Regions from separate parts of the Ensifer sp. NPDC090286 genome, predicted to be linked through region 3. Evidence: predicted binding sites of a transcription regulator. Region 3 holds the regulator's gene; each other region holds the start of a gene.
The links. The regulator PhoB, encoded in region 3, activates phosphate uptake and scavenging genes when phosphate is short. The targets are predictions, from matches to a motif close to TGTCATNNANCTGTCAT.
Positions count from the first base shown of each region.

Region 1: a site for PhoB is predicted at 1,890-1,906, ahead of ACIQUG_RS30015 (DUF2794 domain-containing protein). Genes of this name have one in related genera too.
Region 2: a site for PhoB is predicted at 2,926-2,942, ahead of ACIQUG_RS29585 (alkaline phosphatase D family protein). Genes of this name have one in related genera too.
Region 4: a site for PhoB is predicted at 3,339-3,355, ahead of ACIQUG_RS13355 (DUF1045 domain-containing protein). Genes of this name have one in related genera too.

Region 1 covers NZ_JBIVYF010000007.1:219,266-224,847, reverse strand. Annotated here, with positions in the region: gene ACIQUG_RS30025 (Bax inhibitor-1/YccA family protein) at 1-670, shown strand, start outside; gene ACIQUG_RS30020 (GNAT family N-acetyltransferase) at 793-1,347, shown strand; gene ACIQUG_RS30015 (DUF2794 domain-containing protein) at 1,465-1,869, opposite strand; gene ACIQUG_RS30010 (thioredoxin family protein) at 2,184-2,957, opposite strand; gene acnA (aconitate hydratase AcnA) at 3,163-5,582, opposite strand, start outside.
Region 2 covers NZ_JBIVYF010000007.1:135,361-140,942, reverse strand. Annotated here, with positions in the region: gene ACIQUG_RS29600 (hypothetical protein) at 156-659, opposite strand; gene ACIQUG_RS29595 (hypothetical protein) at 903-1,064, shown strand; gene ACIQUG_RS29590 (amidase) at 1,472-2,782, opposite strand; gene ACIQUG_RS29585 (alkaline phosphatase D family protein) at 3,041-4,603, shown strand; gene typA (translational GTPase TypA) at 4,805-5,582, shown strand, end outside.
Region 3 covers NZ_JBIVYF010000003.1:629,247-634,828, forward strand. Annotated here, with positions in the region: gene argF (ornithine carbamoyltransferase) at 1-661, opposite strand, end outside; gene ACIQUG_RS18240 (aspartate aminotransferase family protein) at 766-1,965, opposite strand; gene ACIQUG_RS18245 (GcrA family cell cycle regulator) at 2,387-2,908, shown strand; gene phoB (phosphate regulon transcriptional regulator PhoB) at 2,977-3,660, opposite strand; gene phoU (phosphate signaling complex protein PhoU) at 3,863-4,576, opposite strand; gene pstB (phosphate ABC transporter ATP-binding protein PstB) at 4,627-5,442, opposite strand; gene pstA (phosphate ABC transporter permease PstA) at 5,456-5,582, opposite strand, start outside.
Region 4 covers NZ_JBIVYF010000002.1:683,583-689,164, forward strand. Annotated here, with positions in the region: gene hutI (imidazolonepropionase) at 1-526, opposite strand, end outside; gene phnN (phosphonate metabolism protein/1,5-bisphosphokinase (PRPP-forming) PhnN) at 825-1,409, opposite strand; gene ACIQUG_RS13350 (alpha-D-ribose 1-methylphosphonate 5-triphosphate diphosphatase) at 1,406-2,545, opposite strand; gene ACIQUG_RS13355 (DUF1045 domain-containing protein) at 2,547-3,254, opposite strand; gene phnE (phosphonate ABC transporter, permease protein PhnE) at 3,382-4,899, opposite strand; gene phnE (phosphonate ABC transporter, permease protein PhnE) at 4,909-5,582, opposite strand, start outside.

The sequences.
Region 1 (5,582 bases), on a different contig from region 3:
TCGCGCATACATGCTGAAGGTCTACAACCTGATGGCGCTTGGTCTGGCGATCACTGGCGTCGCGGCCTACCTGGCCTTCCAGATGGCGTTTTCGGATGGCCAGCTGACTGCCTTCGGTGCTGCGATCTACACGAGCCCGCTGAAGTGGGTGGTGATGCTGGCGCCGCTGGGACTCGTGTTCTTCATGAGCTTCCGCATCAATAGCATGAGCGTTTCTGCCGCGCAGACGACGTTCTGGATCTATGCCGCCCTGATGGGTCTGTCGCTGTCGTCGATCTTCGTGATCTACACCGGCCAGAGCATCGTTCAGACGTTCTTCGTGACCGCCGCTTCGTTCGGCGCCCTGTCGCTTTACGGCTACACCACGAAGAAGGACCTGTCCGGCATGGGCTCGTTCCTGATCATGGGTCTGTTCGGCGTCATCATCGCGTCTATCGTCAACATCTTCCTCGGCTCTTCGGCGCTCGCCTTCGCGATCAACGTGATCGGCGTGCTGATCTTCGCAGGCCTCACCGCCTACGACACGCAGAAGATCAAGGAAATGTACTTTGAAGCCGATGACAGCACCGTTGCCGGCCGCAAGGCGATCATGGGCGCGCTGACGCTCTACCTCGACTTCATCAACCTGTTCATGTTCCTGCTCCAGTTCATGGGCAACCGGAACAACTAAGTCTGAACAGCAGACGGAAAAGGCGGCTTCGGCCGCCTTTTTTGTTTCTTCAAGCAGCTTGAAAGCGTCCGGGCTCCGTGGGAGTGAAAGGACGACGAAACCTTGGGATCAAGTTTAAAGCCATGTCCCTGACCCTGCGCGACGCCACCCTGGCCGATCTTCCCGTCGTCACCGAGATCTATCGCGAATCCGTGTTGCACGGTGTCGCGACCTACGAGATCAACCCGCCATCCGAAAAGGAGATGCGGGCCCGGTTCGAAACGATCATCGGCAACGGCTACCCTTATATGGTCGCGGTAGACGAGGGCGGGACGATCATCGGCTATGCCTACGCATCCGGTTTCCGCACGCGCACGGCCTATCGCTTCCTGGTCGAGGATTCCATCTACCTGGCGCCGGAAGCGCGCGGCAAGGGTGCCGGCAAGGCGCTGCTGGTCGAACTCGTGCGGCGTTGCACGGAGCTCGGCTTCCGCCAGATGGTCGCGGTGATCGGCGGTGCCCATCCGGCCTCGATCGCCGTACACCGGTCGCTCGGCTTCGAACTCCAGGGCACGATGAAAGCGACCGGCTTCAAGCACGGCCGCTGGCTCGACACGACGATCATGCAGCTCGCGCTTGGCGAGGGGCAGGCGACCGACCCGCCGGAAGACGTCTATCCGGACACGCTCTACCAGTGATCGTCGCTTGCTGAAGGATCTCGGTCGGCGAAGCGCGCTCGCAGCGCGCATAGGCAAATCGTGCCGTTGCCGCCTGTGACGTCGGCGTGCGCCCTGATAGCACCCTTTCCCGGGTGGTCAGGTTTCCACCAGCCTCAGCACCTTGTCGAATACCTTGAGCACCTGGGCAAGCTCGTGACCGCGTTTCAGGATCGTGCCGTGAATGTTCAGCACGCTATAGGCGCCCTGCTTCGCGGCCAGTTTCGGGTTCTTCTCGATCCGGTAGAGCGGCATTTCGCCCGAACGTTTGAACACCGAGAAGACCGCGCGGTCCCTCAAGTGGTCGATGGCGTAGTCCCGCCACTCGCCTTCGCCGACCATGCGACCGTAGACCCATAGGATCTGGTCTAGTTCGCGGCGATGGAAAGTGATGGGGGGAGCGTTCTTGGCGTTCTTGTATTCGTGAAGATCGACGACCACTTCGGAAGTGGTCTCGCGCTGATGGCGCGCCTCGCCTTGCGGCAAATCCGGCTCATCGGTCATCGGCAATCCGGCCTTCTGTTGTGACAGAACGATTACAGTGTGCCTGACACGAGCCGAAAAGCAAGCCGGAAGCCATGGGACGGTGAGGTCATTTCTTACCTCTGCCCCATTTCAGTCAAACCGGCGCCCCAATTCATCGCAAAACTCGCGGGCGCTGACGGACAGAGTCGTTGCCACCGTATGTCCGGTCAGATCGTCATGCTGCGGGAGTTCACCGAACGCAGTTATGGCCGGTTCGGTCCGGTAACTTCGAACCCTCAGCCCCAGCCCCTCGATGCTGCCGGGCCGAACCAACCCCTTGCGCTTCGCCGTCCCTACAATTTGCCCTGAGGGCCGGCGAGCACGGCCGCAGCGCCGATGATGGCGCCCGGCGTTTCCTTGTCCTTCATCGATTGCAACAGAATCGCGCAGCCGCTGTTTCCGGGGCGCTCGGTCAACACCGTCGCCGGCAGCGTGAAGGTCGCAGGCTGGCCGTCCCACATGCCGATCGTCTGAATGTCACGCACCGCATGCCAATAGGGGACTTCCTTGCCGCTGTTTTCCCCCTTTTCCATCTTCACGATCTTGGCGCGATCGAAATAGACGACGACGACATTGGCCTTGCCGATACCGCTGCCGACGGTGATCTGGATTTCTTCACCGAGGATCTTGGCGTCGACGGGAACGGCAAGCCCCTTGCCTTCCGCCTTCATCGTCTCCAGCCGCGTCTTGATTGCCTGCAGGTTGCCGCCGTTCAAATGGTCGCGGCCATTCAGGATCGCCTGCGGCGTGTAGACGCCGTTGCGACCGAGCATGCGCGCATAGGCATATTGCCGCTCGGTGTTTTCCTTCGATGCCAGCGTGTCGGCCCAGCCGAGATAGTTCCAGTAGTCGACGTGATAGGCGAGCGCCACCACATCGCCTTCGTCGACCAGCGACTTCAGCGCCGCATCCGCCGGCGGACAGGACGAACAGCCCTGGCTGGTGAACAGCTCGACAACGCCCTTGACCGCCTGTTTCTCCTGCGCCCCGACGGGGGTACTGGCGGCTGCGAGCAGCCCGAGAGCCAGTGCAACAGGACGAATGAAAGAACGGTCTGCGGATGTCATGGCGTCACTTCGTTACCGGCCGTCGGCCTACTCCTTGTGGGGGAGTTCACTACATACGACGCCCCCGCATCAACGGGAAGTCACGTTGGAGTGAGGTGGCAAGTGAGTGCGATCCAGCAGCCGGATCGCGGCAGTTGCACCTCAAAGAAAGAGCCGGGGCGCCTTTCGGCGTCCCGGCTCGAGAGCCTTGTCTGCGCTCGCGCGATTAAGCGGCGAGGTCGCGCAGAACCGTCTGCAGGATGCCGCCGTTGTTGACGTAGGTCACTTCATCCAGCGTATCAATACGGCAGACCAGCGGCACGTCCTTCACGCTGCCGTCGCCATAGGTGACCTTGGCAATGCGCTTTTCGCGCGGCTGGACGTTGGCGAGGTTTTCGATCGTGACGATCTCATCGCCCTTGAGGCCCAGCGATTCCCAGGTCGTGCCTTCTTCGAAGACGAAGGGAATGACGCCCATGCCGACGAGGTTCGAGCGGTGGATACGCTCGAAGGACTGCGCAATGACGGCCTTGACGCCGAGCAGGTTGGTGCCCTTGGCAGCCCAGTCGCGCGACGAGCCGTTGCCGTATTCGACGCCGGCGAAGATGACGAGCGGAACGCCCTCTTCCTTGTACTGCATGGCGGCGTCGTAGATCGACATCTCTTCCTTCGACGGATAGTGGATGGTGTAGCCACCTTCCTTGCCGTTCGGGCCGAGCATGTGGTTGCGGATGCGGATGTTGGCAAACGTGCCGCGCATCATCACCTCATGGTTGCCACGACGCGTACCGTACTGGTTGAAGTCGGCAACGCCGACGCCATGACCGATGAGGTAGGCACCAGCCGGCGAGGCAGCCTTGATCGAACCGGCCGGCGAGATGTGGTCGGTGGTGATCTTGTCGCCGAAGAGACCGAGCACGCGGGCGCCCTTGATATCGGAAATGCCCGAACCGGACTTGCCCATGCCGACGAAATAGGGCGGGTTCTGCACGTAGGTCGAACCATCGTCCCAGGCGTAGGTCTGGCCCGGAGGAACCTGAACGGCCTGCCAGTTTTCGTCGCCCTTGAACACGTCGGCGTACTTGGTCGCGTAGAGTTCGCGGGTGACGTACTTGAAGATGAACTCCTGGATTTCCTTGGAGGTCGGCCAGATGTCCTTGAGGAAGACCGGCTTGCCGTCCTTGTCCTCGCCGAGCGGCTCGTTGGTGAGGTCCTTCTGGACGGAACCTGCAAGCGCGTAGGCGACGACGAGCGGCGGCGAAGCGAGGTAGTTCGCCTGGACGTCCGGTGAGATACGGCCTTCGAAGTTACGGTTGCCCGAGAGAACGCCGGCGGCGATCAGGCCCTTGTCGTTGATCGTCTTCGAGATCGGCGCCGGCAGCGGGCCGGAGTTGCCGATGCAGGTCGTGCAGCCGAAGCCCACGAGGTTGAAGCCGAGCGCGTCGAGGTCCTTCTGCAGGCCCGACTTGGCGAGGTATTCGCCGACGACCTGCGATCCTGGTGCGAGCGAGGTCTTGACCCACGGCTTGGACTTCAGGCCCTTGGCGACCGCATTGCGGGCAAGAAGGCCGGCAGCGATCAGGACCGACGGGTTGGAGGTGTTGGTGCACGACGTGATCGCGGCGATGGCAACGTCGCCATGGCCGAGATCGAAATCGGTGCCTTCGACGGCGTAGCGGTTCGAAAGCTGGCCCGGCTTCTTGTAGTCGCCTTCAAGTGCGGTTGCGAAGCCCGATGCGATGTTTTCGAGCGGGATGCGGCCTTCCGGACGCTTCGGACCAGCCATGGCCGGAACGACGTCACCGAGGTCGAGTTCGAGCGTGTCGGTGAAGACGAGCTCGGAACCGTCACCGTCGCGCCACATGCCTTGCGCCTTCGAATAGGCTTCGACGAGAGCGATGCGGCTCTCTTCGCGGCCGGACATGGTGAGGTAGTTGATGGTTTCGCTGTCGACCGGGAAGAAGCCGCAGGTGGCGCCGTATTCCGGGCCCATGTTGCCGATGGTGGCGCGGTCGGCGAGCGTCATGTTGTCGAGGCCCGGGCCGAAGAATTCGACGAACTTCGAGACAACGCCCTTCTTGCGCAGCATCTGGACGACCATGAGCACGAGGTCGGTCGCGGTAACGCCTTCCTTGAGCTTGCCGGTCAGCTTGAAGCCGATGACCTCGGGCAGAAGCATGGACACCGGCTGGCCGAGCATCGCGGCTTCCGCCTCGATACCGCCGACGCCCCAGCCGAGAACGCCGAGACCGTTGATCATGGTGGTGTGGCTGTCGGTGCCGACGCAGGTATCCGGGTAGGCGGTGATTTCGCCATCTTCTTCACGGGTCCAGACGGTCTGGCCCAGATACTCCAGATTGACCTGATGACAGATGCCTGTGCCCGGAGGCACGACGCGGAAGTTTTTGAATGCCTGCTGGCCCCACTTCAGGAAGCGGTAGCGCTCGCCGTTGCGCTCGTATTCGAGTTCGACGTTGCGGGCAAAGGCGTTCGGCGTGCCGAATTCGTCGACGATGACGGAGTGGTCGATGACGAGGTCGACGGGAACGAGCGGGTTGATCTTCTCCGGGTCGCCGCCGAGCGAGACCATGGCGTCGCGCATCGCTGCGAGGTCAACGACGGCCGGAACGCCGGTGAAGTCCTGCA
Region 2 (5,582 bases), on a different contig from region 3:
CAATAACATAAAGCACCGCTTTCGTGCTTTCAAGGATCTGCTCAGGTTTAAGTTGCAATTTTCTTTTGTTGAACGCGCGCAACGGTCGCGGCGCCGGCAATGCGGGTTGCAGCGGGGAGAAATGGGCGTCGAAAGCGGACGATTGACCGGTGGGTTTATTCCGCCGCGTTGTTGCGCAGCCAGGTTTCCAGCGCGGCAATCACTGAGAGCCGCAGGCTAGCGCCCTTCGCCAGGGCGCGGGTGAGGGACAGGTCGTCGCCGGCAAATCCCATCTCGGCCATGATGTCGTTCGCCCGCATCCGGCGGCGGTTCATGATCGCGCGGATTTCGGCGATCGTTTCGGGAAGCAGGTAGCGACCGCTGGCAATCGCCGGGGGCGATGCAAGCGGTGGATCGATTTGAGCGCGCGGAGCAAGCCCGTCGGCGGCGCCGTTGCTGCTCAGCCAATTGAGGAACGTTTCACGCTCGGCCGGGCTTGCCTTGGTCCAGGAGTTCTTGAGCTTGTCGAGGCGCGTGCGCTCGTCCTTGAGCCCTGCCACGATAAGCGCCTTGCGCAGCGACGGGATGCGCCCGGCGATGAGATCCGCATGGATATCAGGGAAATCGAGCTTCAGGCGCTGCACGTCCGCGGTTTCGTCGCTCTTGGTTTTCTTCGACATGCTCATTCCCGCGCCGTTCGTCCGCGACATGCTCTAGCGTGCTCGGCCGCCCGGCGCGAGCGAAATAGGTCGCTATCCTCTATCCTTTGTCGGCCGGCCTCGTTAGGGAACGCAAGGAGAGTAACGCGACGTTGCGTGCAGAATGCCCTTTGCCGGACATCATGCATCCAGCTTTACGCAAGTCCCTTCGCCTATCGTCACCTCAATGGCCGGGATGTGACACGGCGAATAAAGGACAATGATATGTCAAACGATATCGAGCATTACCGCGATCCATCCGATTCGATGGTTGCCCTCTATCTCGCGAACAATGACGGCGACGAACTGACCGACGTGCTGGTCGCTGCCCTTGAAGATGCCTTCCGCATCCTGAGCGACGAGATCTCCGGCGAAACGATGCACTGAAGCAGGGCGCGTCTCCCCGGCGGGCTACCCCTCTGGGCCGATCCACCATCGGTTGCGAATCGGCGAGGAAACATCCTATCTTCGCCCGATTCTAACCGGCGACGTGTCGACCTTTTCGAGAGAGTTCGGAATGCGTGTCGCCAGCACGAGGGGCGAGGCGCAGGATGACAATTTCTATCTGGCATTGGGTGGTGATTTTGCTGGTCATCGGTGTGCCCGTCTGGCTGATCCTTCGCGCCCTGAAACGTTGACGCTATGCCCGCAGGCGGGCGCGCGGCTGCAGAGGACAGGGCTTTGCGGATCCTGTTTGGACGGCCCCGTCGTCGCTCCGGCACCCTTGTCCATAACGACTGCCGCCCCGGCCTGCTTACAGGCCGACGATCCGTGGCATGACCGCCGGCTGCTGCTCAGCTTTCCTGCAGCAACGCTTCGGCCGAAAGAGCGACGGATAGAACCGTCGCATCGGTTCCGTTTCTCCCCACCAGCATCAGTCCAGCCGGACGCACGAGGCCCGGCATCGGCAGGGTAATGGCCGTGAGATCGAACTGGTTGGCGACCTGGCAGTTGCGCAGCAGCAGACTTTCCACGCGGTCGTATTCTTTGGCGTCGTTGTCGACGCTGGCAATCGACACGGCGGCAATCGGCGTCGTCGGCAGTGCGATGAGGTCATAGGGCGAAAGCCGCTCGTCCATGGCGAGGGTGAGCGCATGCCGGGTTTGCAGCAGATCCGAGATCGCCGCGTCGGCCACCAAGATGCGGCGGCGAAGCGAGACTTTGACCCTGTCGTCAACGGGGGCGGTCTCGTCGTTCAGCCAGCCGGCGTGGACACGGCTTGCCTCTAGGCCCGCAATCGAGCCGATGCGTGTCGCTTCGCCGAGTTTCTCGATCAAGTCGTCGATGGTGCAGTCGACGATCTCAGCGCCCGCTTTCTCCAACCGGTCGAGGCTCGCTGTGAAGGCATCGGCGACTTCGGGGGAGAGGTCTTCAAACAACCTGCCGCGGGGGATGCCGATCCGTAGGCCTGCGATCGAACGGCCGACGGGCGGTTTTGGTTGCTCGCCGGCCATCACGGCGTCAGCTGCAACGCAATCGGCAACGGTCCGGGCGAGCGGTCCGAGCGAATCGAGAACCGGCGAGAGCGGAAAGGCACCGTCGAGCGGGATGCGGTTCGCCGTCGGCTTGAAGCCGACGATGCCGTTCAGCGCCGCAGGGATGCGGATGGAGCCGCCGGTGTCGGAGCCGATGGCGATGTCGCAGGTACCTTCGGCCGCCGAGACGCCGGCCCCCGAAGACGAGCCGCCGGGGATCAGGCGCTCGTCGGTGGCGTTGCCGGGCACGGGGTAGTGCGGATTAAGCCCAACCGCCGTGAAGGCGAATTCGGTCATATGCGTCTTGCCGATAATCACGGCGCCGGCAGCGCGCAGCCGCTGGACAACGAGCGCGTCTTTTTGGGCCGGCGGCGCATCGCGGCGAATGATGGAGCCGGCAAGCGTCGGTTCGCCGGCGACATCCAGCAGATCCTTGATCGAAACGATCTTGCCGTCGAGCGGCCCAAGGCTGTCCCCCTCCTGCCGGCGACGGTCGGCTGCGTCGGCCTCGCGGCGCGCGCTCTCTTCGTAGAGACGGACGAAAGCCTTTTCCGCGTGCCGGCGATCGTTGAGCCGGCTCAGGATCTGTTCCAGGCGGTCGCGGACGGAGACGTTGGCGGCGTGGGGCACGATGATCACCTGTCGAATAGGGGCCGCCATCGGCGGCAGGGGCGGGGTCGTTGCCTGGGTTCACCGAGGTCAACGACGGTCACCTTGATAGCAGCATTGGTGGCGATTGCCATCGTGCCATTGTCGCCGCGGCCGGCGCCGACCTTCACCGAACTGTCGCCAAACCGTTCAAATAGTTTCATGGCCCTGTTACGTCGCTGACACCCAGATGACCAAAGGTCCGGCACGCGCGGTGGCGCTGCCGAATCGGAGGTCTGTTTGGCCGATATCCTCAAGACGCTTTCAAGGCGTTCTTTCCTGCTTTCCGCCGGTGCCGCGGGCTTCGTGGCCTCATCCGGTCTCGCGACGCCGTTCTATGCGCGCGGCTACGGGCGGCCGGAATTCATTCATGGCGTGCAATCGGGCGATGTCGACACGTCGTCGGGCATGATCTGGGCGCGGGCCGATCGCCCGTCGAAGGTGTCGGTCGAATATTCGACCACCGAGAGCTTCACCAATCCCTTTCGCCTTGCCGATCTGACAGCGACGTCGCAGACGGACTGTGCGGTCAAGTGCTCGCTCGATGGGTTGCTGCCGGACCAGGACATCTTCTATCGCTTCACCGCCACGGATCTCTACGACGTGAACCGCGTCTCCGAGCCGGTCACCGGCCGGTTCCGCACGGCCCCCTTGCGCAAGCGCTCGATCCGCTTCGTCTGGTCTGGCGATACCGCCGGGCAGGGCTGGGGCATCGACGATGTCGGCATGAAGACCTATTCGACGATGCGCCAGCACGAGCCGGACTTCTTCATTCACTCCGGCGATACGATCTATGCGGACAACCCGATCCCCGACGAGATCAAGCTTCGCGACGGCGGCATCTGGAAGAACCGGGTGGTGACGCATGAAAAGCGCGACGTGGCGCGCACGCTCGAAGAATATCGCGGGCAATGGAAATACAATCTGCTCGACGAGCATGTGCGGCAGCTGAACGCCGTCTGTCCCACTTTCTACCAGTGGGACGACCATGAGGTGCTGAACAACTGGTCGGCCTCGACCGACCTTCGCGACGATGCCCGCTATCCGGAAAAGGATGTCGCTGTCTATGCCGAGCGGGCGGCACGAGCGTTCAACGAGATGACGCCGATCCGCAACGTTGCGACGCAGCCCGGCCGCATCTTTCGGAAGATCGCCTATGGCCCATTGCTCGACGTGTTTTTCGTCGACCTCAGATCCTATCGCGGCGCAAACCAGGAAGACGGCGGCGGCGCGCTGTTCGGCTGGCGGCAGGTCGATTGGCTGAAGCGCGAGCTGGCTGCCTCGCGGGCCACCTGGAAGGTGATCGCCTGCGACATGCCGATCGGTCTCGTCGTCTGGGACGATTACACCAACCGGCGCGGTTCGGACGCGATCGCCAATGGCGACAACGGTCCGCCCACGGGGCGCGAACGCGAGTTTGCCGATCTTCTGCGCTTCATCCGCGACAACGGCATCGACAATCTCGTCTGGCTGACGGCGGACGTGCATTACACCGCCGCGCATCACTACGATCCGGGTCGCGCCGCCTTCAAGGATTTCACGCCGTTTTGGGAGTTCGTGTCCGGGCCGCTGCATTCCGGCACCTACGGGCCGAAGGAGCTCGACATGACCTTCGGGCCGGAGGTCCGCTTCATCAAGGCGTCCGGCGGCGGCATCGACAGCAACCTGCCGCCATCGGCCGGCCTGCAATTCTTTGGCATCGTCGATATCAACGGCCAGACACAGCAAATGACGGTGCGGTTGATGGACCGGCAGGACCAGGAACTCTGGCGCGTGACGCTCGATCCGGCCGCAATTGCATGAGGAATTCGGTCGCGGCCAACAGCTTTCCAAACGGCGTTCGCGAGACCCCTGGCGAGTGCAAACCCATGGCCTACCGGCATTTGACCACGACGCTGATGCGTGCGCCCCCCTTTCGCAATCGCAAAAAAACCTGTATGAGCGCGACCATTGAAAAAGCGGCGTGGCCCATCGGGGCTTGCCCTGAACCTTCCGAGACGAAAAATGAGCATTCGTAACATCGCGATTATCGCGCACGTCGACCATGGGAAAACGACCCTTGTTGACGAGCTCCTGAAGCAGTCGGGCTCGTTCCGCGAAAACCAGCGCGTTGCCGAACGCGTCATGGACTCCAACGACATCGAAAAAGAACGCGGCATCACCATTCTCGCCAAGGCGACCTCGGTCGAGTGGAAGGGAACGCGCATCAACATCGTCGACACCCCCGGCCACGCCGACTTCGGCGGTGAAGTCGAGCGCATCCTGTCGATGGTGGATGGCGCCATTGTTCTCGTCGACGCTTCCGAAGGCCCGATGCCGCAGACGAAGTTCGTCGTCGGCAAGGCGCTGAAGGTCGGCCTGAAGCCGATCGTCGCGATCAACAAGATCGACCGCCCGGATGGTCGCCACGAAGAAGTCATCAACGAAGTCTTCGACCTCTTCGCCAACCTCGACGCCTCCGACGAGCAGCTCGACTTCCCGATCCTTTACGGTTCGGGCCGCGATGGCTGGATGAACGTCAACCCGGAAGGTCCGAAGGACCAGGGCATGGCGCCGTTGCTCGACCTGGTGCTCAAGCACGTGCCGGAGCCGACGGTTGCCGAAGGCCCGTTCCGTATGATCGGCACCATCCTGGAAGCCAACCCCTTCCTCGGCCGTATCATCACCGGCCGCGTCCATTCGGGCACGTTGAAGCCGAACCAGGCCGTCAAGGTCCTCGGCCAGGACGGCAAGCTGCTTGAAAATGGCCGCATCTCGAAGATCCTCGCCTTCCGCGGCATCG
Region 3 (5,582 bases):
CCACGCAATTGGCGTCGGCGACGGCCTGCTCTGCGTCATGACACAAGAGGACCTCGCCGCCATTGTTGCGCGCCCAATTCAGGAACTTGTCCTGCGGCTCGGAGCCGAGCGGCACGGCCATGTTCATGCGGTAGCCGAAACGGGCGGAACCTTCGATCAGCGAATGCAGGACGTTGTTGCCGTCGCCGGTCCAGGCAATCGTCTTGCCCTTCACCGGGCCGCGATGCTCCTCGAAGGTCAGGATGTCGGCCATGATCTGGCAGGGGTGGGTATCGTCGGTCAGGCCGTTGATGACGGGGACCGTCGCATGCTCGGCCAGCTCCAGAAGACGGCGGTGGTCGGTGGTGCGGATCATGATGGCGTCGACGTAACGCGACAGGACCTTGGCCGTGTCGCCGATCGTCTCGGCGCGGCCGAGCTGCATTTCGGTGCCCGACAGAAACAGGGTTTCGCCGCCGAGCTGGCGCATGCCGACATCGAAGGAAACGCGGGTACGGGTGGAGGGCTTTTCGAAGATCATCGCCAGCATCTTGCCGGCGAGCGGCTTCTCGGCGGTTCCGGCCTTGGTCGCTGCCTTTCGGACGCGCGCATCGTCGATGATCGTCCGGAGGTCGGCGGCCGTCATGGCCGAAAGATCGAGAAAATGTCTGGTGCCTGCCATCGTACTCGGTTCCTGTCTGAAAAATCGGTCCCTGGTGCGGCACGCTATATACGTGCCCGCACGAAGGTCATTCTAGCGCCTTATTCGGCCCTGGGTCGCTATCTTCAGGCTGCGGCGTTGCCGCTTGCCTTGCGAACCGCCTCGGCGGCGCGTTCGATACGTGCCAGGCCCTCGCGGGCCTCTTCGGCCGTGATCGTCAGCGGCGGCAGCAAGCGCAGCACGTTTTCGCCGGCCGGCACGGCCAGAAGCTTCTCCGCGCGAATTTCCTTCAGCAGATCGGCCGAAGGGCCCTTCACCTTGATGCCCAGCATCAGACCGTCGCCGCGGATCTCCTCGATGACATCAGGGAAACGGTCCTTGAGCGACGCAAGACCCTGACGGAAGACCAGCGCGACATCGCGCACATGCGTGAGGAACCCGTCGGCAAGAACGACGTCGAGCACGGCGTTGCCGACAGCCATGGCCAGCGGATTGCCGCCATAGGTGGAGCCGTGCGTGCCCGCCACCATGCCAGATGCGGCTTCCTCGGTCGCCAGGCAGGCGCCGAACGGGAAGCCGCCGCCGATACCCTTGGCGACCGCCATGATATCCGGGCGGATGTCGGCCCATTCATAGGCAAACAGCTTGCCGGTACGGCCGACGCCCGTCTGAACCTCGTCGAGGATCAGGAGCAGGCCGAACTCGTCGCAGAGCGCGCGCAGTTCCTGCATAAACTCCTTGGTCGCCGGGCGGATACCGCCCTCGCCCTGGATCGGCTCAATCAGGATCGCTGCGGTTTCCTCTGTGATCGCATTCTTGACGGCAGCGATGTCGCCGAACGGGACCTGGTAGAAGCCCGGCGCCTTCGGACCGAAACCTTCGATGTATTTCTGCTGACCGCCGGCGGCGATCGTCGCGATCGTGCGGCCGTGGAAAGCGCCCTCAAAGGTGATGACGTGGAATTTCTCCGGGTGACCCTTGGAGAAGTGGTAACGCCGTGCCGTCTTGATGGCGCATTCCAGCGCTTCCGCACCCGAATTGGTGAAAAACACCTTGTCGGCAAAGGTCACGGCCGTCAGCCGGCGACCGAGGCTTTCCTGGCCCGCAATCTCATAGAGGTTGGACAGGTGCCAAACCTTGTCGGCCTGCGCCTTCAGCGCTTCGACGAGGTGGGGATGCGCGTGGCCGAGCGAGTTCACGGCAACGCCGGCGCCGAAATCGAGATAACGCGTACCGTCTTCAGCGATCAGCCAGGCGCCCTCTCCTCGCTCGAAACGCAACGGCGCGCGCATGTAGGTATCGTAAAGCGGCGTTGTTGCAGTCATGCGAGGCTCTCCTTCACTCCAGATCGACATCGATCCCGCGCCTCACGCGGTCCGATAAAAATCAAAAATGCCGCCTTTCGGCGGCGCAGGCACTATTCCCATTTCGCGCTGCAATGTCAACAAAACCAAGCCTTGCAGCGCAACATGAAGGATCGATTCCTGGCAGCAGAAAAATCGTCCGGGAGGGCTTGCAAAAATGCAACGCCGGCCGAGCAAGTTGGGGAAAACTACGAAATCGATTCGGCCTGATTCCCGGGACTCTTGCCACAGAGTCCAGCGGTCAGTACGTTAACATTCAATTACTAGACGCATGCGGCGGACCTAGTCACCAAAAGAGTTATCGCGTTTGCAACCCCGGGGTTCAGCCGGGGTGCGGTGAGGGATTCTGCCATCCCCAACGCTGAGAACGGAGAGTGCAGAAATGAACTGGACTGACGAGCGGGTGGAGAAACTGAAGAAGCTTTGGTCCGAGGGCCTGAGCGCGAGCCAGATCGCGGCACAGCTCGGCGGCGTCAGCCGTAACGCTGTCATCGGCAAGGTTCACCGCCTGAGCCTGCCAGGTCGCGCCAAGGCCGGCGGCAGCACCACGACGGCGGCCCGTCCGAAGCGCCCGACTTCGGCACCGCGTGCGCCGAACTACGCTTCGCGCGTTTCGGCCCGCCCGGTTGCACGCACGGCCGGCGCTGTCGTTCTCAAGGAAGAAATCGAAGTCGATCTCGTTGCCGAGCAGGATTTCAGCACCCGGACCGACGTTGTCGTGCCGATGTCGCGCCGCCTCGAGCTGACCCAGCTCACCGAGCGCACCTGCAAGTGGCCGATCGGCGACCCGCTGAAGGAAGAGTTTCACTTCTGCGGCAACGATTCCCCGGAATCCTCGCCTTACTGCACCTTCCATGCGCGGCTGGCCTACCAGCCGTCGGGCGAGCGCCGCAGGGCCCGCTAAGAAGCCGGACAGCATCAATAAAAAAGGGGCCGATCGGCCCCTTTTTTTGTTGGAGACTTCCGGATCTGTCAGCTTTCGAGCGAATAGCCGGCTCCGCGAACGGTGCGGATAACGTCCGGCATGTTCGAGAAATTCAGAGCCTTGCGCAGGCGACCGACATGCACGTCGACGGTGCGTTCGTCGACATAGATGTCATGGCCCCACACGCCGTCCAGAAGCTGCGAGCGCGAGAAGACGCGGCCCGGCGAGGACATCAGGAACTCCAGAAGACGGAACTCGGTCGGGCCGAGGCGCACTTCGCGGCTGCGGCGGTGAACGCGGTGGGTCTCGCGGTCGAGTTCGATGTCGCCGCAGCGAAGCAGCGTCGACAGCACCTCGGGCTTTGCCCGGCGCAGCATCGCCTTGACGCGCGCCATCAGCTCCGGAGTGGAGAATGGCTTGACCACATAGTCATCGGCGCCGGTCGCCAGACCCCGGACGCGCTCGCTTTCCTCGCCGCGCGCCGTCAGCATGATGATCGGCAGGCGCTCCGTCTCCGGGCGCTGGCGCAGCCGGCGGCAAAGTTCGATGCCGGAAACACCGGGCAGCATCCAGTCGAGGATGAGCAGGTCGGGCAGCCGCTCCTGAAGCCGGATCTCCGCCTCGTCGCCCCTGAGGATCGTGTCGACGTCGAAGCCCTCGGCTTCCAGATTGTAACGCAGCAGAACGCTCAGCGCCTCTTCGTCTTCGACTACGGCGATTTTTGGCAACATCAGGTAACGTCTCCTTACCGCGGGCGACCCTTGGGCTCATCGGCCCGGCCGGCGCTCAGACACTCTAAATCTGGAGCACGTCCGCCGATTTCAAAGGCGGGGCGAAAACCGCGTGCTTCAGATACAGGAATTCGGGGCCGCGACCGAAGCCGCGACCGGATCAAATTTCAAAGGGCATGCATGCTTACGGCGCGCTCGGCGCTCAGTCGTTGACCGAGCCCAGCGTCGACGTGGTGTCATCCTTCGGACGCTCGCCTTCCGGCTGAGCACCCGTCGCCATGTAATAGATCGTCTCGGCGATGTTGGTCGCGTGGTCGCCGATGCGCTCGATGTTCTTGGCGCAGAACAGAAGATGCGTGCAGGGCGTGATGTTGCGCGGATCTTCCATCATGTAGGTCAGCAGCTCGCGGAACAGCGAGGTGTAGATCGCATCGATCTCCTCGTCGCGCTCGCGGATGCTGTTGGCCTTCTCGGGCGAGCGCGAGGCGTAGACGTCGAGCACTTCCTTGAGCTGGACGAGAGCAAGCTCCGCCAGGTGCTCCAGGCCGCGGGCGAGCTTGCGCGGAATGCCGGATCCGGCAACCGCGATCACGCGCTTGGCGGTGTTCTTGCCGAGATCGCCGACGCGTTCCAGATCGGAGGCGATGCGGATCGATCCCATGATCTCGCGCAGGTCGGCGGCGACCGGCTGGCGCTTGGCGATGGTGACGATCGCCTTCTCGCCGATCTGGCGCTCGGCGTCGTCGAGAACGGTGTCGTCCGAGATCACCTTCTGCGCGAGAGCGAGGTCGGAATTGACCAGCGCGCGAACGGATTCGGCGACCATCTGCTCGGCGAGACCGCCCATCTCCGAGATGCGGCGCGTCAGGTACTTCAGTTCTTCGTCATAGGCGGACATGATATGCATGGACATGATCGTCGATCCTTACGGGCGCTTTGCAGTTACTGTTGCAGCCTTATGCGGCCTCAGCCGAAGCGGCCCATGATGTAATCCTGGGTGCGCTGGTCATCCGGATTGGTGAACATCTTGTCGGTGTCGTTCTCCTCGACGAGATTGCCGAGGTGGAACATGGCGGTGCGCTGCGAAACGCGGGCGGCCTGCTGCATCGAGTGGGTCACGATGACAATCGTGAAGTTCGTGCGCAGTTCGTGGATGAGTTCTTCAACCTTGGCCGTCGCGATCGGATCGAGCGCCGAGCAGGGCTCGTCCATCAGGATGACTTCCGGGCTGACGGCGACGGCACGGGCGATGCAGAGGCGCTGCTGCTGACCACCGGAAAGGCCAGTGCCCGGCTCCTGAAGACGATCCTTTACCTCGTTCCACAGACCGGCCTTCTGCAGGCTGGTCTCGACCACTTCGTCAAAGTCGGCCTTGGTGCGGGCAAGTCCGTGGATGCGCGGACCGTAGGCGACGTTGTCGTAGATCGACTTCGGGAAAGGATTCGGCTTCTGGAAGACCATGCCGACGCGGGCGCGCAGTTCGACGACGTCGATCGTCGGGTCGTAGATGTCGTCCTCGTCGAGCGTGATCTTGCCGGTGACGCGGCAGTTCTCGATCGTGTCGTTCATGCGGTTCAGCGTGCGCAGGAAGGTCGACTTGCCGCAACCCGAAGGACCGATCAGCGCCGTGACGGTGTTCTCGCGGATGTTGAGGTTGACGTCGAAAAGCGCGCGCTTCTCGCCGTAATAGACCGACACATCCTTGCCGATCATCTTGTAGGGCACGGTGTTCATTTTCTGATCCAGGGCCTTCTCGACTGCTGCTTCTGACATGATGTTCATAGTAATTACCTCACTACCAGCGGCGCTCAAAGCGACGTCGCAACAGAATGGCTCCAAGGTTCATGACGACCAGGAAGATGAGAAGAATGATGATTGCACCGGAGGTGCGCTCGACGAAGGCGCGTTCCGCCTCGTTGGCC
Region 4 (5,582 bases), on a different contig from region 3:
CGCGCACCGGCCGCAGCGTTTCGAGTTTGCGGGCGGCGCGCAGCATGTTGAGTTCGGCCGTGACGTTGAGGCCGTAGCCGGATTTGATTTCGACGGTCGAGACGCCTTCGGCAAGAAGTGTGTCGAGGCGCGGCAGGGCGCTTTCGACAAGCTGGTCGACGGTCAGTGCATTGGTTGCCTTGACCGAGGAAACGATGCCGCCGCCGGCGCGGGCAATTTCTTCATAGGTGGCGCCTTCGAGGCGCATCTGGAATTCGCGGGCGCGGTTGCCGCCGTGCACGAGATGGGTGTGGCAGTCGATGAGGGCGGGCGTCATGACGCGGCCCTGGCAGTCCGTCGTTTCGAGTCTGCGTGCGAGTTCGGCGGGCAGCCCGTTCTCCGGCCCGGCATAGGCGATCCGCCCATCGACTACCGCCACGGCCGCATTCTCGACGAGGCCAAGACCGTCAACGGATTCGCCAAGCGTCACGAGGCGCACATTGCGCCAAATGCCGGATGCTGGCTTGCGGGTCGAGAATTCGTTCATCAGGTCGCCTCCACTGGATATAATGTATATACATATTAGTTTGCTCCACAAGGGGAAATTTATGGAGCCTGCGGAAAAGGAAAGGGCGCTCGGCCGAGCGAAGCGGAGCGGGAGCTTTGAGAAAATGGCCGTAGAACTCTGATTTCTCTGGAATTTCTTCTCGCGGGTTCGTCATCACGGCAGGTAAAAAGAAAAGGCTCCGAACCCTGAGGTTCGGAGCCTTCGCCTGTCCTTGGAATGGAGATCGCGATGCGTGCCCGCGACTCGCAAGCCTGCCGGGCCGCGAACGTGGTTCACGCTAAACCGCGTGATCCGCCTTTGCGCGCAGCCGTTCGACCACCTCGACGAAGCGGTTTCCGGCAATGTCGAGGCGCCCGCTGTTGTCGATGACGCTGACATCGGGGCCTGAGGTGACGTCAGGCGCCTGGCGGCTAAGGCGTCGCAAAACTTCCTCTTCACTCTCGCGACCGCGCTCGGCAAGCCGTTTTGCAAGCACCGGCGTCTCGGCTGTGACAACGACGACGGCGATCTCGCCGAAGGCTTCGCGGAACGCCGGCAGGGCACCGCGGCTGCCATTGACGATCGCCGTCATGCCGTCCCTGACATTCCTGAGCACGACGGCGGGGATGCCGTATTTCAGCCCATGCGCATCCCAGAAGACGGCGAAGGCGCCGTCCTTCTGCATCTCGACGAACTCGTCTTCCGAGACGCTTTCATGCACTTCACTGCCGGCATCCGACGGACGGGTGATGACGCGGCGGACGAAATGCACGTCGTGACAATCGGCAAAGTGCCGAGCGGCGAAGCCCATGACGCTGTCCTTGCCGGCGCCGCTCGGTCCGACGACGACGACGAGCGCGCCGCCCTTTTCGGTCGCGCTCATGCGACACGCCGTCCTTCGCGCCAGACGGAGCGCACGACCGGGATGCCTTCCTTGCGGTGCACGCGGGCGATATCGGCGCGAAGGCCAACCGCGATGCGACCGCGGTCATCGAGACCGACGGTGCGCGCCGGCGTCGACGTCACCATGGCGATTGCCTTCGGCAGGTCGACGGCATCGAGTTCGTCGGAGAGCACGAAGGGGGCGTGGATCAGGCTGAACGGCACATAGTCCGACGACAGCACGTCGAGCACGCCGCGCTCGGCGAGATCGCGGGCGGCGATGTTGCCGGAGTGTGACTTGCCGCGCACGATGTTCGGCGCGCCCATCAACACGCTGAGACCCGCGCGGTGCGACGCCTCGGCGGCCTCGAAGCTCGTCGGGAACTCCGCAAGCTTGATACCGAAGCCGATCGATTCCTCGACGTGGTCGACGGTGGCGTCGTCATGGCTGGCGATGGTGATGCCGCGGGCCGCACAGGCCTCGGCGAGCGCGGTGCGGTGCGGACCGGCATATTTGGCCGACAATGCCTGCTGCCGCTCGACGAAGCGCGCGAATTCCTCGTCCGAGTAGCCGCGCTTGGCTTTGTAGTAGAGCGTGTACTGGTCCATCGTCTGGAACTGCCGCTGACCCGGCGCATGGTCCATCAGCGAGACCAGCTTGACCTGCGGGTCGTTCTGGAAGTCCTCGTAGTGATCGAGCACGTCGGAGGTCGAGACCTCGCAGCGCAGGTGGATCAGGTGATCGGCGCGCAGGCGCCCCTCTTCCTTGGCCTGTGCCAGCGCGTCGGCCATGCTGCGCATCTCGCCCTTCTGGAAGCCGCCGTCCTCGTCGGAGCCAAGACGCAGGCAGTCGAAGACCGTGGTGATACCGGAGGTGACCACCTGGGCATCATGGGCCTGGATCGCCGCGATCTTCAGCCAGCGCACGCCGGGGCGCGGCGAGTAATGGGCTTCGAGGTGGTCGGTGTGCAGTTCGATGAGGCCGGGGATCAGATAGTCGCCTTCGAAGTCCTCGCCGCTGGCAACCGTGCCCGCGGAGATATCGGCAATCTTGCCGTCGCGGATCAGCACCGAACCATCGAGGATGCTATCCTCGAGGACGATGCGGGCGTTGGTCAAAACCTGTTCTTTGCTCATCTCATGCGATCTTTCGTTGGGTGTCGCTGCCGAGCGGCAGCAGGGAGCGGACAGTAAAGGGTGCGCCGCGCTCCGGTTCGACGAAGAGCGCGACTGACGTAACGTGAAGTGGCTTGCCGATATGCTCGGCAAAGTTGGTTTCGAGCGCGGTACGCATCACGCCGCTGGTTTCCGTGGGTACCGGGCCGGTTAAGGTAAGGTGGAACTGGAACTCTTCGAAAACATAGGGATAGCCCCATTCTCTGAGGTAGCGCCTCTGGCGCTCCGGCAGGCTGTTTGGCTTTCGGCGGGCAAAGTCGGCGTCCGACAGCGGCGCGCGGAACGGGTCGAAGCGGTGAACGGCGTCTTCCGCCAAATCTTGCAGGTCGGCGCAAGGCGCGGACGGCACGAGGGCGAAGAACGGGCCCAACTGGTGCAGCACGATCTCGGGGATCTCGAACGGGTCGAGGTCGGCGGCAAAGCACTCGAAAATACTGAGAAGCTCGTCTTCGTCCCGGCCTTCGGCAAGTTCGAAAGGCGCCTTCAGCGTGCCGTGAAAACCGTAGCGCCGCGGGTCGGCCGTCAGTGCGCGTTGCGTTTCTTCATCAATCCCGGTGATCGTCGGAAGCGTGAGGTCTTCGCCGGTAAAGGCATCGCGCCCAAGCCAACGGGACGCGACCTGCGACAGCCGGCTGTCCGCCGGCGGCGCGAAATAGATGGCATAACGCACGGTCTTCACTTTCTTGTAGCGACCGGTCCGCCAGGGCGGCGGGTCGATTGTTTGCGGGATGCGATGCGCAGCTAACCGATTTCCATGACAACATCATGATGGCGGACACGCAAATGCTTGGCTGTCGTCAATGTGCCTTGCTGCCCATCAGGCGCGAACGGCACGCGTTCGAGATGCTGTCGAAAATAAAGACAACCAGCAAGATCAGAAGCACCATATAGGCGACATTTTCCCAATCGGAATTGGTACGCATCGCTTCCCAGAGTTTGAGCCCGATGCCGCCGGCGCCGACGGCGCCGATGATCGTTGCTGAACGGGTGTTCGATTCCCAGAAATAAAGCGCCTGGCTGGCAAAGACCGGCAACACCTGCGGAAGCACGCCGAAGCGTTGCACCGCAAGCGGCGTCGCCCCGACCGACTTCACCCCCTCGCGCTGCTTGTCATCGATGTTTTCCAGCGCTTCGGAATAGAGTTTTCCGAGCGTACCGGTGTCGGTGAAGAAGATCGCCGAGATGCCGGCAAGCGGTCCGGGGCCGAAGGCGCGGGTGAAGAACAGTGCCCAGATGAACATGTCCACCGATCGCAGGAAGTCGAAGAAGCGCTTGACCACCTGGTTGGTCAGGAAACTCGGGGTGATGTTGCGGGCGGCCAGGAAGCAGAGCGGGAAGGCGATCAGCGATGCAAAGAGCGTGCCGACGAAGGCCATGACGACGGTCTGCAGCAACTTCGTCCAGACATCCAGATGCTGCCACTCGGCGTTATAGAGGATGTTGTTCCAGGCAAGCGACAGGTTGGAACGGGCCGGATCGATGCGCTCGCCTGATGTGACGAGCGAGGCGACCTCGCCATAGCTTTTGCCGAAGAAGGGCGAGTTGGTGTCGAAAAGGAAGTTCGCCCAGCCGAAGAAGCGGTTTCGGACGGAAACCTCGTCGCCTTCGACTTCCGCCCAGCCGGTGGCGCCGAACGCAAGCACGATCTTTTCGCCGGGCCGCTTCTGTGTCGCCCAGGCGGGCAATACGCCCTGTGGCCGCACCGTGTCGGCGCCGTCGACGGCCATGACAAGCGTGTCGCCGCCATGGGTCGCTTTTACGAGGCCATCGGCGATCTCGATTCTGGTCGAACGGTTGTAGGTGACGACGACGCGCGTCAGGACTTCTTCTGTCCGTGTTTCGACACGGGTCTGCGTTTCGGCAGCGGCCGTGCCGCCGAGCGCGGAACCGGGGGCCATGAAGCTGAAGGACGAGCTAGCCTTCGGCTTGACCGCCTGCGTGGCGGCGGCCGGTATTTCGACCTGGCGCGTTACCGTCTGCCTGTCGAGTTCCACCCAATCCGGATTGGGATTGGGTCCGAGCGGCGAATTGCGCTGATAGTTGAGGCGCATCGTCCGGTCGGGGGCGACGTGGATTTCCGGGCGCACCTCATAGGAAACCCAGTCGGCGAGGTAGGTGCCGGCGATGCCCCAGTTGGCATTGCCGAGCACGTGGCCGATCGAGAAGAACCACCAGCTGAAGATGAGGTAGACGACGACGCCACCGGCGATGGCTGCGGTGCGCACACGCCTGGAGGTCGAGGATTTGAGGAGTTCCGGATGGCGGCTCGCAATCGCGTCCATTTCCATCGGGTTCAATCGTGTAGTCGTGGTCATGGTGCGCACCTACTGGGCAAGCTGGAAGGCCTGCTCGCCAACGAGGCGGCGGCGAAGCCAGGCGGAAAACTGGTCGACGGCGAAAATGGTCGCAAACAGCAGGAGGACGATTGCAAGGGTCTTGGCCTGGTGTCCCTGGCCGATCGAAAGGCGGAGAAGCTCGCCGATACCGCCGCCGCCGACGGCGCCGATGATCGTCGAGGCGCGTACGTTGATCTCGAGGCGCAGCAGGAAGTAGCTGGTGAAGTTGGGCAGAACCTGCGGCACCATGCCGAACCAGACGCGCTCGATCCAGTTGCCGCCGGCAGCCCGCAGGCCCTCGTCCGGCTTCATGTCGGCGTTTTCAACCACTTCATAGAAGAGCTTGCCGAGCGCGCCGATCGTGTGGATCGAGACGGCGGCGATCGCCGGAATGGGGCCGAGCGACAGGATCGCAAGGAAGAAGCCGGCAATCACCACCTCCGGAAAGGCGCGAAGAACTTCCATGATGCGGCGAACGATGCCGCGGATCCACGGATTGGGCATCAGGTTGCGCGCGGCAAGGAAGCAGAGCACGAAGCCGAAGGCCGTGCCGATCACCGTCGAGAAGATCGCAATGTTCACGGTCTCCAGCATCTTGTGCACGTATTCGGGGATGTAGAAGCTCTCGGTCAGGTACAGCCGGCCCTCGGGGTAGTTGTACT